DNA from 2 places in the Lactococcus sp. genome. Region 2 is predicted to be linked to the other one. Evidence: riboswitches for the same ligand, from Rfam matches in the RefSeq annotation. Region 2 holds a riboswitch; the other holds the start of a gene.
The links. A riboswitch is a leader RNA that binds a small molecule or an ion and turns the genes downstream of it on or off. The one in region 2 is predicted to bind thiamine pyrophosphate.

Region 1 (6,465 bases), on a different contig from region 2:
TTGTCGGAGTAATCATCCAAATCTTCCTTAAAGATGTAACTTTTGCTTGGTTGACAGTGGCGGCTTCACCAGTTGCCATTTTATCTGCAGTTATCATTATTCGTCAATCGAAAAAAGCAACAGATAAACAACAAGAAGAAGTTTCACAACTCAATGCCTATATGGATGAAAAAATCTCTGGGCAAAAAGCAATTATCGTTGAAGGTTTGCAAGAAGATTCTATTGATGGTTTCTTGAAACATAACGAAAATGTTAAAAAACGTACCTTTGCTGCTCAAGCATGGTCTGGTATGATTTTCCCATTGATGAATGGTTTCCAACTTTTGTCAATCGCCATTGTTATCTTCGGCGGAACAGCTTATGTCCTTAATGATGATAGCATGTCAATTGCCACAGGTTTGGGTCTCTTAGTTGCCTTTGTTCAATATGTTCAAAGTTACTACAACCCAATCATGCAAATTTCATCAAACTTTGGTCAACTTCAGCTTGCCATTACAGGTGCAACTCGTCTGAATGTTATGTTTGATGAACCAGAAGAAGTTCGTCCTGAAAATGGTAAGAAATTTGACACGATTAAAGATGGTATTCAAATCGAAAATCTTGATTTTGAATATCTTCCAGGTAAACCAGTCCTCAAAAAAGTTAATATTGATGTTAAAAAAGGACAAATGGTTGCCCTCGTTGGTCCAACTGGTTCAGGTAAAACAACTGTCATGAACTTGATGAACCGTTTCTATGATGTCAATGGTGGAGCAATCAAGTTTGATGGAACAGATATTCGTGAATTTGATTTAGATAGTTTACGTTCAAATGTTGGGATTGTACTTCAAGAGTCTGTACTCTTTGATGGAACAATTGCCGATAACATCAAGTTTGGTAAACCAAATGCCACTCAAGAAGAAATTGAAACAGTTGCGAAGACAACACATATACATGAATTTATCGAAAGCTTGCCTGACAAGTATGAAACACACGTTTCTGATGATGAATCAGTCTTCTCAGTTGGTCAAAAACAACAAATCTCTATTGCACGTACTATTTTGACAAATCCAGAACTTTTGATTTTGGACGAAGCAACATCGAACGTAGATACCGTAACAGAAGAACAAATTCAATGGGCAATGGAAGCAGCCATTGCTGGACGAACTTCATTCGTTATTGCTCACCGTTTGAAAACAATTCTTAATGCAGATAAGATTGTTGTTCTTAAAGATGGTGAAGTCATTGAAGAAGGAAATCATCATGAACTCGTTGCTCAAGGTGGATTCTACTCTGAACTTTATCATAATCAATTCGTTTTTGAATAAGAAAAACTTGTTTGAATAAAAGAAATAAAAACTACAGCTAAATTTTTAGTTGTAGTTTTTATTTAGAAAAAAAGTCTATGAAAAACTACCATAAAATGTTAAAATAGAGAGCGGTTCTTAAAAAAATAATTTTTTTAAGACAATAAAAATGTGAAAAGTGATTTTGAAATAATATGAAAAAAATAGTAATTAATGGTGGGAAGCGTATCTCTGGAACAATTCCAATTTCTGGAGCAAAAAATTCAGTGGTTGCTTTAATTCCTGCAACCATTCTAGCTAACGATATTGTTACTCTGGAAGGAGTTCCAGATATTTCTGATGTCGCAAGTTTAGTCGAAATTATGGAAATCATGGGAGCAAAAATTGAGCGAAATCTTGAAGAAGGTCGACTTGTGATTGATACACGTAGTGTTGTTTCACGTCCTCTGCCTTATGGAAAGATTAATTCTTTGCGTGCTTCTTATTATTTCAATGGTGCACTTTTGGGTCGTTTTGGACAAGCGACAGTTGGCTTGCCCGGAGGCTGTGATTTAGGTCCTCGTCCAACCGATTTACATGATAAAGCCTTTAAAGCTTTAGGGGCTAAGAAGATTCAAGAAGAAGAAGCTGAGCACTTAGAAGTGATTGGTGATTCATTAGTTGGAACAACCATTTATATGGACGTTGTTTCCGTTGGAGCAACCATCAATACGATGCTTGCTGCTAGTCGTGCAAAAGGTGTAACTGTGATTGAAAATGCCGCACGTGAGCCTGAAATTATTGATGTGGCAACCCTTCTTAATAACATGGGGGCAAAAGTTCGTGGTGCTGGAACAGATATTATCCGTATCACTGGGATAGATGAAATGCACGGAGCTCAACATACGGTAATTCCTGACCGAATTGAGGCTGGAACTTACCTTGCTTTAGCTGCTGCAATGGGTGATGGGGTTATTATTGAAAATGTCATCTATGAACATTTGGAATCTTTCATTGCTAAGCTTGAAGAAATGGGCGTACGTTTGACGATTCGTGAAGACAGCATTGAAGTTCATAAATCTGAAAATTTAAAATCAGTTAATATTACCTCTGTTCCTTACCCAGGATTTGCGACTGATTTGCAACAACCAATTACGCCACTGTTGTTAAAAGCAAAAGGTCGTGGTTCGATTGTTGATACGATTTATCAAAAACGTGTTAACCACGTACCTGAATTAGCGCGTATGGGTGCTAATATTTCTGTTTTGGATGATAGAATTATTTATGACGCTCCGAATGAGTTAACTGGAAGCTGTGTTCAAGCAACAGATTTACGTGCTGGTGCGGCTCTGGTTACTGCTGGAATTATTGCCAGTGGAACTACAAAAATTTCTAATATTGAGTTTATCCTACGAGGCTATGATCATATCATTGAAAAATTGACTGCTGTTGGTGTAGATATTCAATTGATTGAAGAGTGACAAAATAGATTTATTTGCGTATATACTAATGAGAAAGGATATAAGATGGCTGATAAATTAAAGTTTGAAATCATTGAAGAATTGATTGTTCTCTCTGAAAATGCAAAAGGTTGGCGCAAAGAACTCAATCGTGTTTCTTGGAATGATGCAGAACCTAAATACGATATCCGTACTTGGTCACCTGACCATGAAAAAATGGGTAAAGGAATCACTTTATCCGAAGAAGAATTTGGCGTCCTCTTAAAAGAATTGGGCAATAAATAAAAAAAGTCCTGAATTTTCAGGACTTTTTTATTATTTTAATGGGTAAAGGTCATCACAACAAGGATGAGGTAAATAATCAAAGTAATAAAGAAGGTCAGTCGCCACCAAAGCTTTAAAAAGCGGCGGTAGGCGAATTGTTTATAATAAAACAAATCAAGTAACAACAAAATAAGTGCTAAACCAGAAATGATTAGCAGATAGTAAGGAATAATACTGATACTTGTTACATTTTTTGAAAAGATTTGCATTCCTAGAATTAGAAAAAGTGTGAATACATCTGGAATTTTTAATTTACGATTGGTTAAATGACGTAGTCTGAAAAACTTGAAAATAAAGACCAACGCAATAAAGACGATAAGCGGATATAGCGCCATAAGTACTTTTATAAACATAGACTAATTGTAGCGGTTTTAGACTAGTTTGTAAAGTATTTATTTGTGTGAGAGAGTGCACGTATCAGTGCTAATCCAAAGATTGTAACAAGGATAGCTTTAATGATTTCAACAAATACAAAGGGAGTGAATCCAAGCTTTAATGCCAAAGACCAATCCACTTGAGTGAAAAATTTGAGCCAGAGAGTGCCGATGACCAACATTAGGAGATGACCAACAATATTTATGATAAAAGCTGGGATTGTTTTGTATTTGATTTGATGAAGTCCCCAAGAAATGAGGGTTCCCATGATTAAAAAAGCAAGTAGAAATCCACCAGTTGGTCCAAAAAGAACAGCAATTCCCGAAGTTCCTCCAGTGAATACGGGAATTCCAATAAATCCGAGAAGTAGATAAAGTAAAATGGCAAAGAAAGTTTCACGTGCTTTGAGTACTGTGGCAACGAGTCCAACAGCTAGTGTTTGTAAGGTGACTGGGACGATACCAATTGGGATAGCCAATGGAGAAAGAACCGCGATAATCGCTGCACCAAGAGCAATTAGGGTTAATGAATATAATTTTGTGTTTTGCATTCCGAGTCCTTTGTTTTATGTATAAAATAAAATATACTAAAAAAGAAGAATTTTTGCAAACTCTTGCTCCAAATATACAAAAAAATACTGACAGAATTTCTGTCAGTATTTTTATTCTCTGATTTCAACAAAGTGAGCATGGACAAAATCTGCTAGTTTTTGGGGAGCAATTTTTATACTACGTCCAACTTCACCCGCGGAACAGACAATAAAGTCATGTTCCAAAGCAATGGAATCAATATAAATTGGAAACTTTTTATTTTGCCAAATGCCTACGGGATTATTTGCCCCGTGAATATAACCCGTGGTTTTTTGTAGGTCTTTTTGAGGAATCATACTTACTTTTTTGTTGCCCGAAACTTTTGCTAATTTTTTTTCTGATAAATGCTCTGTCAGTGGAAGAATGCCAATGACAGGTCCTGTTTTATCTCCAATCAATGCGAGTGTTTTATAGATATCACTACGATTAATATCGTCAGGAAGGCTATCACTTTCCAAAGCATTGATGGCAAGTCCAGTATGCTCAATTTTCGCCTTATCAAGAATTTGTTCTACAAGTGTTTTCTTTAATTTTTGCTTTTTAGACATAGCTATATTATAGAAGATTTTGTTCTGACTGACAAGATATAATAATTTTACTGACAGGTTTATTAGTAATTACTATGGATAAACAGTTTAGGGAATTTTTTGACAAAAATTATTAAGATAACAAAGGCAGCAATGGCCGTCAAAATACCGCTGATTCCATTAACAGCAAGAGAATAAGCAACAGCACCCCAACCTTTCCAAGCATATTGGCTCCAGAAAATAATTCCGGCAATGAAATGGAAAAAGTATTTAAGAAGAACAGCAACAAAAGTTCCCAAAAGTACAGGTGCTAGTTTTAGAGGGGCTGTTTTTTGGCGGAAAAGGCCAGCTATTCCGAGTGAAACAGGGGCAACCAGATATTCAAGGAAAGCTTGGGATAGGCTTAAGATATAAGCATGTCCAGTAATCATTGAAAGAATTCCCCAGATTAATCCTCCAACGAGACCAGCGGTTAAACCTCGTCGTAAGCTGAGAAGAAGGATAGGGATACAGGCGATTTCAACGATAATCCAACCATAAACAGTATTTGGAATGAGGCTGATGATGAAGGCGAGTGCCGCCATGAAGGCAATTTCCGTTAATAAACGGACATTGAACTTAGAATTAGACATAAAAAAACTCCTTTTTGATGCGCACAAAAGGAGGGTTAGAAATTAGACGATTGTCTTAACACATCCCTACGCTGGCATTACCCAGATCAGGTCAGATGGTATTTCTCGCTACTGACAGACTTGTCAATAGACCCATTGTGCAAATATTTATTTTTACTCTTTAAGTTTAGCATAATTTATGTTGAAAAGCATTGATGGGAGATTAGGATTCTATTTTATAAATTAAACTTAAAAATTTTTTAAGGCAACATAAAAAATCAATAATCCAAAAAATTTGAAAGTCTGTTAGAATAAATCTATACACAAATTCGGACAAAATAAAAGCGGTCGAGTAAGTAATTGTGAAAGTCAGTACAGAGAGCTTGTAGCGGTGAGAGCAGGCCTGAATGAAGCAATGAAAATGGCTTGATAAGCGTAGCAAAAGTGAGGTTTTACCAAGCTTTTGACGGTATGGTTCTCGTTATTGAACTTAAAAGTTTGCTTTTGTAAAGTTTATCTGAAAATTTTCAGTGAGCTACAAAGTGCTTAAATCAAGAATGGTACCACGATATAGCTCGTTTCTTTTTATGAAATGGGCTCTTTTTGTTTAGTCAGATTGTTTTTGTTTGACGAATTTGTTTAGAGTCAGAAAATTGGCAGGTGCACGGTTAATTTTCTGATATGATGCAAAAGTTTATCAAAGGGGAATAATTGATTTTGAAAAATAAATCAATTAGAAAAAAGGGAGAAGAAATGAATCCAAGAAACAGAAATATTTTACTTGTCGTTATTGTTGTTGTAATTGTTGCTATCGCTGCATTTTTCGGTTTTAATCATAAATCTGGTGGAAGTAAAACGGCAAATAAAACTGTGAATATTGGAATAATGACAGGAACAAAAGAAGATGATGCCATTTGGTCAACTGTTTCTAAAACAGCTAAAGATAAATATGGAATTACTTTAAAATTCACTCATTTTACAGATTATACACAACCAAATACAGCTTTGAAAAATGGCGATATTGATTTGAATGCCTTCCAACATTATGCTTTCTTGAATGCTTGGAATAAAGCTAATAATGGTGATTTGAAGGCGATTGGAAATACTACGATTTCACCTATTCGTCTTTATTCTAAAAAAATCACTTCATTGAGCCAAATTAAATCAGGAGATACAATTGCTGTACCGAATGATGCTTCAAATGAAAGCCGCGCGCTTTATGTTTTGAAAAATGCTGGTCTGATTGGCCTTTCTGTATCAGGTGATACACTTGCGACGGTTAAAGATATTAATTCTAATCCAAAAAATTTGGT
Region 2 (6,465 bases):
AAGTCTTCACGGAATTCGTCTGTGCCTGAGATTGTTTCGATAATGTCAAAAATTTGTTCTTTCATTTTTTTCTCCTAATGTTTTTGTAAACCTAACTTTTTTAGAAGTTAGGAAGTGGGTAATGTGGATCTAAGCAGTGCATAATGATGTGGTTTGGTATTCCTGAGAAGATAAGGAAACTGATAAATACTAGGTTAAAAGTGATGAAAATACTTACAGCACTTGTCCATTTATTATCTGGAATTTTCCAATTCTTTCGTTTTTTCAAACGTTTCCAAGCATCATAACCAATCATTAACATGGCATGGTAAAAACCATATAGAATGTAATACCATGTCAACCCGTGCCAGAATCCCATGAGTAGCATGTTCGCAAGGTAACCAATATTTGAAATAGTTACCATGTTTTTTGACCATTTTTTGACCATGAATGTTTTCACTAGACGCATGAAGACAAAATCTCGGAACCAAAAACTTAAAGTCATGTGCCATCTTTGCCAGAAATCATGAATATTCTTGGCTAAGAATGGTTTATTGAAGTTATGTGGTAAATCATAACCCATTAAATTACTGACACCAATAGCAAAGAGTGAATAACCAGCAAAGTCAAAGAATAAATACAATCCATAAGCATACATAGATGATGAAACATTCAAGAAACTTGGGTGAAGCGTTGCACTAATTGCGATACCATGTAACCAGTATTGGTCAATCAAATAACCGATGATAAATTTATAAAGGAAACCTTGGAAAATTCTAAAAATCCCTGTATTTAATAAATCAAGATATTTTTCAGTAACTACTGGTGCTTTTAATTCTTTAACGAAACGGCGGAAGCGATCGATTGGCCCTGATGAAATTGTTGGATAGAAATAGAGGAAATAAAGAAATTCTTCGAGTGGAACTGCTTTAATAAGCCCATCTCTTATTTCTATAATCATCGCAACGGTTTTAAAACTGATGTAAGAGATTCCTAAAAATCCAAGAATTGAACCAGGACCCGGTCCAGGATTGAACAAAGGATGAACTTTTACAATCACTAATGGCAAGATTGATAGTAAAATGATGAGATAAAAAACAAAGGTTTGGTTTTTACTCTGTTTTACCCGATACCATTCATAAAACTTAACAATGATGGTCTGGAAGACCCCAAATCCGATTAGAGCCCAAATGGTAACTGTCCCTGAAAATGTAAGCCAGAGAAAAGCAATGGTCAGTAAAACTTGATACCACATAAGCTTTTTGCCAAGGAGCTGAGCAATAACAATCGGAATTAAAGCCAGGCCTAGAATCAGGAAGTAAAAGGGAGTTGAATAGGGTTGCACTAGTTGTCACCTCGCTCTTTTTGGGCGAGTGCCTTGCGGTCAACTTTTCCATTTTGATTCAGAGGGAACTTTTTGAGATAAATAAATTTGGTTGGCATCATATAATCCATAATTGTTTTTGAAAGCTCTGCTTTGAGTTGCTTTGTAAAGGCTCGTTCTTCAGCACGATCCGCAAATGTTTTGTCACTTTCAAGATAAGCAATTAAAGCTGTAACTTTATGCTGGTCATTCGTTTTAGGTAAAACCACTGCTTTTTCGATATCTTTTAGGTTTTGAATATTGGCTTCAATATCCTGAAGTTCAATACGGAACCCGTTAAATTTGACTTGAAAATCAATTCGTCCTTGATAACGAAGCATGCCCTCATCAGTTAGTGAACCGGCATCGCCTGTATGATAGGCAGGTTTTCCATCTACTGTGAAAAAGGCTTGAGCTGTTTTCTCTGGGTTTTCAAAATAACCTTTAGCAACGGAATCACCGATAATAATGATTTCACCATCCATGATTTTTAATTCTACACCAGGTTTGGCAAAACCAATAGGAAGACGGTCATTTTCTGTCAGTAATTTTTCAGTCACTTTTATTGATGAAATGGCTCCTGTTGCTTCTGTTGGACCATAAGTATTATAAATAGTTGCTGACGGAAATGCTGTCAGTAATTTTTCAGCTGTTTTTTTCGTCAATTCTTCTCCACAAAAGATGAATTGTACTAAATTAGGATGTTCTTTCTCTGTGAATGAGGGATCCAATAAGCAAATATCAACAAATGATGGTGTCGAAATCCAAGTATTGATGACTGTTGAATTCAATCGTTCAAAAAGCAATTTAAAGTTTGTTGTTTCGTCACGTGAAAGTGAGACTAATGTTCCACCAGTTGTCAGGCTTGGATACAAACTAAAAATTGATAAGTCAAAGCTATAAAGGGCTTGTGATAAAATTTGATTATTTTCAATTTTGTTAAAGTCGTTGTTCATCCAGTTTGTGAAGGTCACAAGATTATCATGGCTGACTTCAACACCTTTTGGTACTCCAGTTGTTCCCGAAGTATAAATAATATAATTGCTGTCAGTACCAGAAACAGCTTGACTAAAATCAAGTTCTGGAAGTTTTTCATCGAGAGATAGAGTGTTTAGATTAACTGAGATTCTGTCAGTAAAAAGAGCAGAAAAATCTTCTGAAAGATTAACAGTCGTTATCACAACTGCTGGTTTTGCTGCTGAATTAATCATTTCTGTCCGCTCAAATGGAGTGTGCGCATCGACTGGAATATAAGCATGTCCAGTCAAATTTGCTGCTAGCATTGCTGCTAAACTAATAAAGTCATTTTTACCAAAAATTAGGATTGGACGATTCACTAATGTCCGCTCCTTGATTTGTTTTGAAATCTCCGATACAGCGACGAATAATTGGCGGTAAGTAAATTTCTGCTCACGCTCGGCAAGCACGATAAGGTCAGGGTTTTTGTTTGCAATTTCAAAAATTTGTTCTAATAATTTCATAATTAACTTCTCCAATAAATCTCTCTAAAATTCGTTGTAAATAAAGTGTGCTCCCCCAGTATGACTGTAGGAATAAAGATAGAGTAGAATTAATATAATTACAAAGTAAAATATTGTTTTAGCCAAAAATAGACGAATTTCTTTTTTCTTGTCCATTGGAACTCCTTTTAATATATAAATTAATAAGAGGTTTTTAGAATACTCAGTTAATCTCATATCATTTATGACTTAGATTATAACATTTATTAAGCGAAAAAAAACTTACATTTCTGTAAGTTTAAATCATGTTTAGAAAAGAAAACGGCAACAATTTATTTTTAGTAATTTTAAGTGTACGTCATCCGTTTTTAGTGATTTTTTGTCTAATCATTTGAGCAACTTTTTTGGGATTTTCTGCTTCTGTCAGTAAAGAAATAACCGCAAGTCCGTCAAGTCCAATTGCTGACAATTCTGTCAGTGAATCTTGCGTGATTCCACCGATTCCTACAATTGGTAATTGATTTTCTAGAAGCATCAGTCTTAAGTCTTTAATGCCAATTGGCTTTGCCGCATCATTTTTACTGTTTGTTGGGTAAATTGGCCCAATTCCTAAATAATCAGCCCCACTGCTTTGTGCCATTTTTAATTCGTCAGCCTTAGTGACAGAAAGGCCCAACCACATTTCCTGCCCAACCTTCTCACGAACTTTACTGACCGGCTCATCTGTTTGTCCAATATGAATTCCATCAGCATTTAATTCACGCGCCAACTCCACATCATCATTGACAATAAAAGAAACGCCTGCTTCTTCGGACACTTTTTGTAATTTTTGAGCAATTGACAGACGCTGCTTCTGCTCTTTATAAATGGTTCCCTTATCTCGAAATTGATAAACAGTGACACCACTTTTTATAATTAAAGCAATCTTTTGCGTTGCTTCATCTAGTGAACATTCTGGAAAATTTTGTGGTCCGGCAATAAAATAAACACTTAAATCTAAAGTTTTCTTAGTCATTAATATTCACCCAATGATTCAATGGCCCATGACCATGCCCCACCATAATCGTTTTAGAAATTGCCTCACTAATAAAAGCTTTCGCATTAGGCATGATTTCTCTCAGACTTTCTCCCATTGCTAAATGAGCAATAATATAGGAAGAAAGTGTATCTCCAGTTCCATGTGTTCTTTCTGTCAGTAATCTTTTAGAGTCATAAGTACTGACAGAACCATCCGTCAGTAATAAATAATCTCTGACAAGTTCTCCTTGACCATGTCCACCCTTAATAAGAACATTTTTTGCTCCTAATTTTTGAATATCATGAAGCGAATTTAAAAGCGAATTTTCGTCAGTAATTTGATAGCCGGTCATGACCTCTGCTTCCTCCAAATTAGGAGTAACTAACTCTGCTAAGGGAAGTAACTCATCTTTTATCAAGTCAATCGCTTCCTTCGTTAAAAGAATAGCCCCACCTTTAGCCACCATTACTGGGTCAACCACCAAATGTTTTGGTTTGTATTTTTTTAATCCTTGAATCACCCCTTCAACTTGAGCAGTATCAAAAAGCGCTCCTGTTTTGGCTGCCGAAATTTCCAAATCAGAAAATACCGAGTCAAATTGAGCTAAAATAAAATCTTTATTTGTCGGTAAAATTTCTTGTACGCCATAAGTATTTTGTGCCGTCAATCCTGTTACAATCGTTGCTGAATAAACTTTTTGATTATGAAAAGTTTTCATGTCCGCATTAATTCCGGCACCACCAGAAGAATCAATTCCAGCAATTGTCACAACCTGTGGAATAGTAATCATTATAATACTCCTTTATTTTATTTCTTGTGTCGCTTGATAAAGTGTGTCCAGAAGACTATTGACAAAATTACCCGGTAAATTTTGCACTTGTTTGGTCGCTATCATTCCAGCTTCCCCGAAAAATTTTGTCGCTTCATAAGCAGCTGTAAACAAATCATCGGAAACAGCTGCAAAGGTGCCAACCACTGCTGTCAGCATGTCCCCACAACCAACATTAATTTTAAAGAGTGGGCTGTCAGTGTCAACATACATCTCTTCATGACCGTTAGAAATAATATCCACTTTACCTGTTTCTATAATCACTGCACCTGTTTTTTTAGCTGCAAGTCGCGCGTGTTCATTATCTATATTTGACTCAAGTGCATCAATTCCTTTATTTAAACTTTTTTTATCAGCAAACCAAGCAATTTCAGCCGAATTTCCGCGAATAATATTAAACTTTACTTCTTGACTCAACCTTTTAACTATGGATGCTCTGAAAGGAACATTGACCGCAACTGGGTCCAAAATTAATGGTTTTGCTTTTTGATTTGCCAAGCGACAAGCTTCTAAAAAGAGAGGATAAGTCGATTCTGATATTGTGCCAATATTGACTACCACAGCATCTGAAATTTCAACTAATGACTCGAGCTCAGCAATTTCTGACGTCATTAAAGGTGAGGCACCAATAAAACTGATAACGTCCGCGACTCTTTGAGGAGTTACAAAATTCGCCAAGTTCAAAATAAGCGGTTGTGTTCTTTGAATCTTACCTAAAATAGACATAAAAAAACTCCTTTATTTACACAAGGAGGGCTCAAGCATGACAAGAAAGTGAGAATTACAATTTTCTCAAAAGAAAATATGATAAAAACTCGGACACATTCTTACGCAGGTCTTAACCTGTTCAAGTTTGATGGTCTTTCTCAACCGATAATTTAAAATTATCAGTACCCATTGTGTATTAGATTTATTTTTGAAACTACAACCAGTTTAGCATATTTATAGCAAAAAAACTGATTTAATAAATTTAAGAAGAAAAAACCCACCGAAACGTTAGGGTTTTTACATTATTTTTTGTCTTCATTCAAATTTTTATCAATACTTTCCTCTTGACGATTTGTTTTCACCCAGTCATTTTTAGAGTTGAAAAACCGAATCGCTGACTGCGGATAGATTTGAGTCAAAATCAATAAGAATTTAGTTAAATTAGCCGTATCTTTCAGGACATCCCAAGCCTTCATTTTTTCATTGTTTTTCCCTCTATTATAAAGCAGAGCCCAAACAAAGTTGACAATGATAATGTAAATAGACATCACAATAAAAAGGATAACAACAATTTTAAGTGATTGAGTAATTCCCGTTAAAATCGCAGAATTGATAATCATAATCATAGTATAAATTACAATGATATACTCAATTCCCATTAACCAAGGTTTAAATAAAGTCATCAGTATCTCAAATTTTTGTTTCCAAACCAGATTTTTCGAACGAATCGTTGGTAAAATATATTTTGATGATTGAATATTACCCTGAGCCCAACGGACTCGTTGCTTGACCAAAGCTTCATTATCATTGATAATTCCCGTTTGTTCAATATAAATATCATCATATTGTGCATTTTTCACTTCAATATCTGAAAGAAAAAGACGTGTTGATAAATCAAAATCCTCCACAAGTGAATCCGTCCACAGGTCTTCATTTAAAGCTTGAAGAGTGCTCAATTTACAAAACTGCCCGTTCCCACCAAAAGCAACTGTATTAGTCAAAGTTCGAAACATTTGAGTGGCATTAATAATCTCGGAAAATTCAAGGTCTTGCGACGAATCCTTTAATAAATTGGCGACACGAACTTTTGATTGAAGACCAGTGAGCT

Region 1: it holds a riboswitch for thiamine pyrophosphate, as region 2 does, so the genes downstream of both, thiT (energy-coupled thiamine transporter ThiT) here and thiM (hydroxyethylthiazole kinase) in region 2, are expected to answer to the same signal.

The regions. Positions count from the first base shown of each region.
Region 1 covers NZ_JAVXIY010000001.1:300,731-307,195, forward strand. Annotated here, with positions in the region: gene lmrD (multidrug efflux ABC transporter LmrCD subunit D) at 1-1,307, shown strand, start outside; gene RSC39_RS01560 (UDP-N-acetylglucosamine 1-carboxyvinyltransferase) at 1,481-2,746, shown strand; gene RSC39_RS01565 (YdbC family protein) at 2,792-3,010, shown strand; gene RSC39_RS01570 (DUF3397 domain-containing protein) at 3,046-3,402, opposite strand; gene RSC39_RS01575 (biotin transporter BioY) at 3,426-3,974, opposite strand; gene RSC39_RS01580 (aminoacyl-tRNA deacylase) at 4,086-4,562, opposite strand; gene thiT (energy-coupled thiamine transporter ThiT) at 4,625-5,173, opposite strand; TPP riboswitch at 5,220-5,319, opposite strand; gene RSC39_RS01590 (MetQ/NlpA family ABC transporter substrate-binding protein) at 5,906-6,465, shown strand, end outside.
Region 2 covers NZ_JAVXIY010000005.1:54,535-60,999, forward strand. Annotated here, with positions in the region: gene dltC (D-alanine--poly(phosphoribitol) ligase subunit DltC) at 1-65, opposite strand, end outside; gene dltB (D-alanyl-lipoteichoic acid biosynthesis protein DltB) at 101-1,324, opposite strand; gene dltA (D-alanine--poly(phosphoribitol) ligase subunit DltA) at 1,324-2,823, opposite strand; gene RSC39_RS06125 (teichoic acid D-Ala incorporation-associated protein DltX) at 2,848-2,979, opposite strand; gene thiE (thiamine phosphate synthase) at 3,161-3,817, opposite strand; gene thiD (bifunctional hydroxymethylpyrimidine kinase/phosphomethylpyrimidine kinase) at 3,810-4,610, opposite strand; gene thiM (hydroxyethylthiazole kinase) at 4,623-5,375, opposite strand; TPP riboswitch at 5,457-5,557, opposite strand; gene RSC39_RS06145 (glycosyltransferase) at 5,660-6,465, opposite strand, start outside.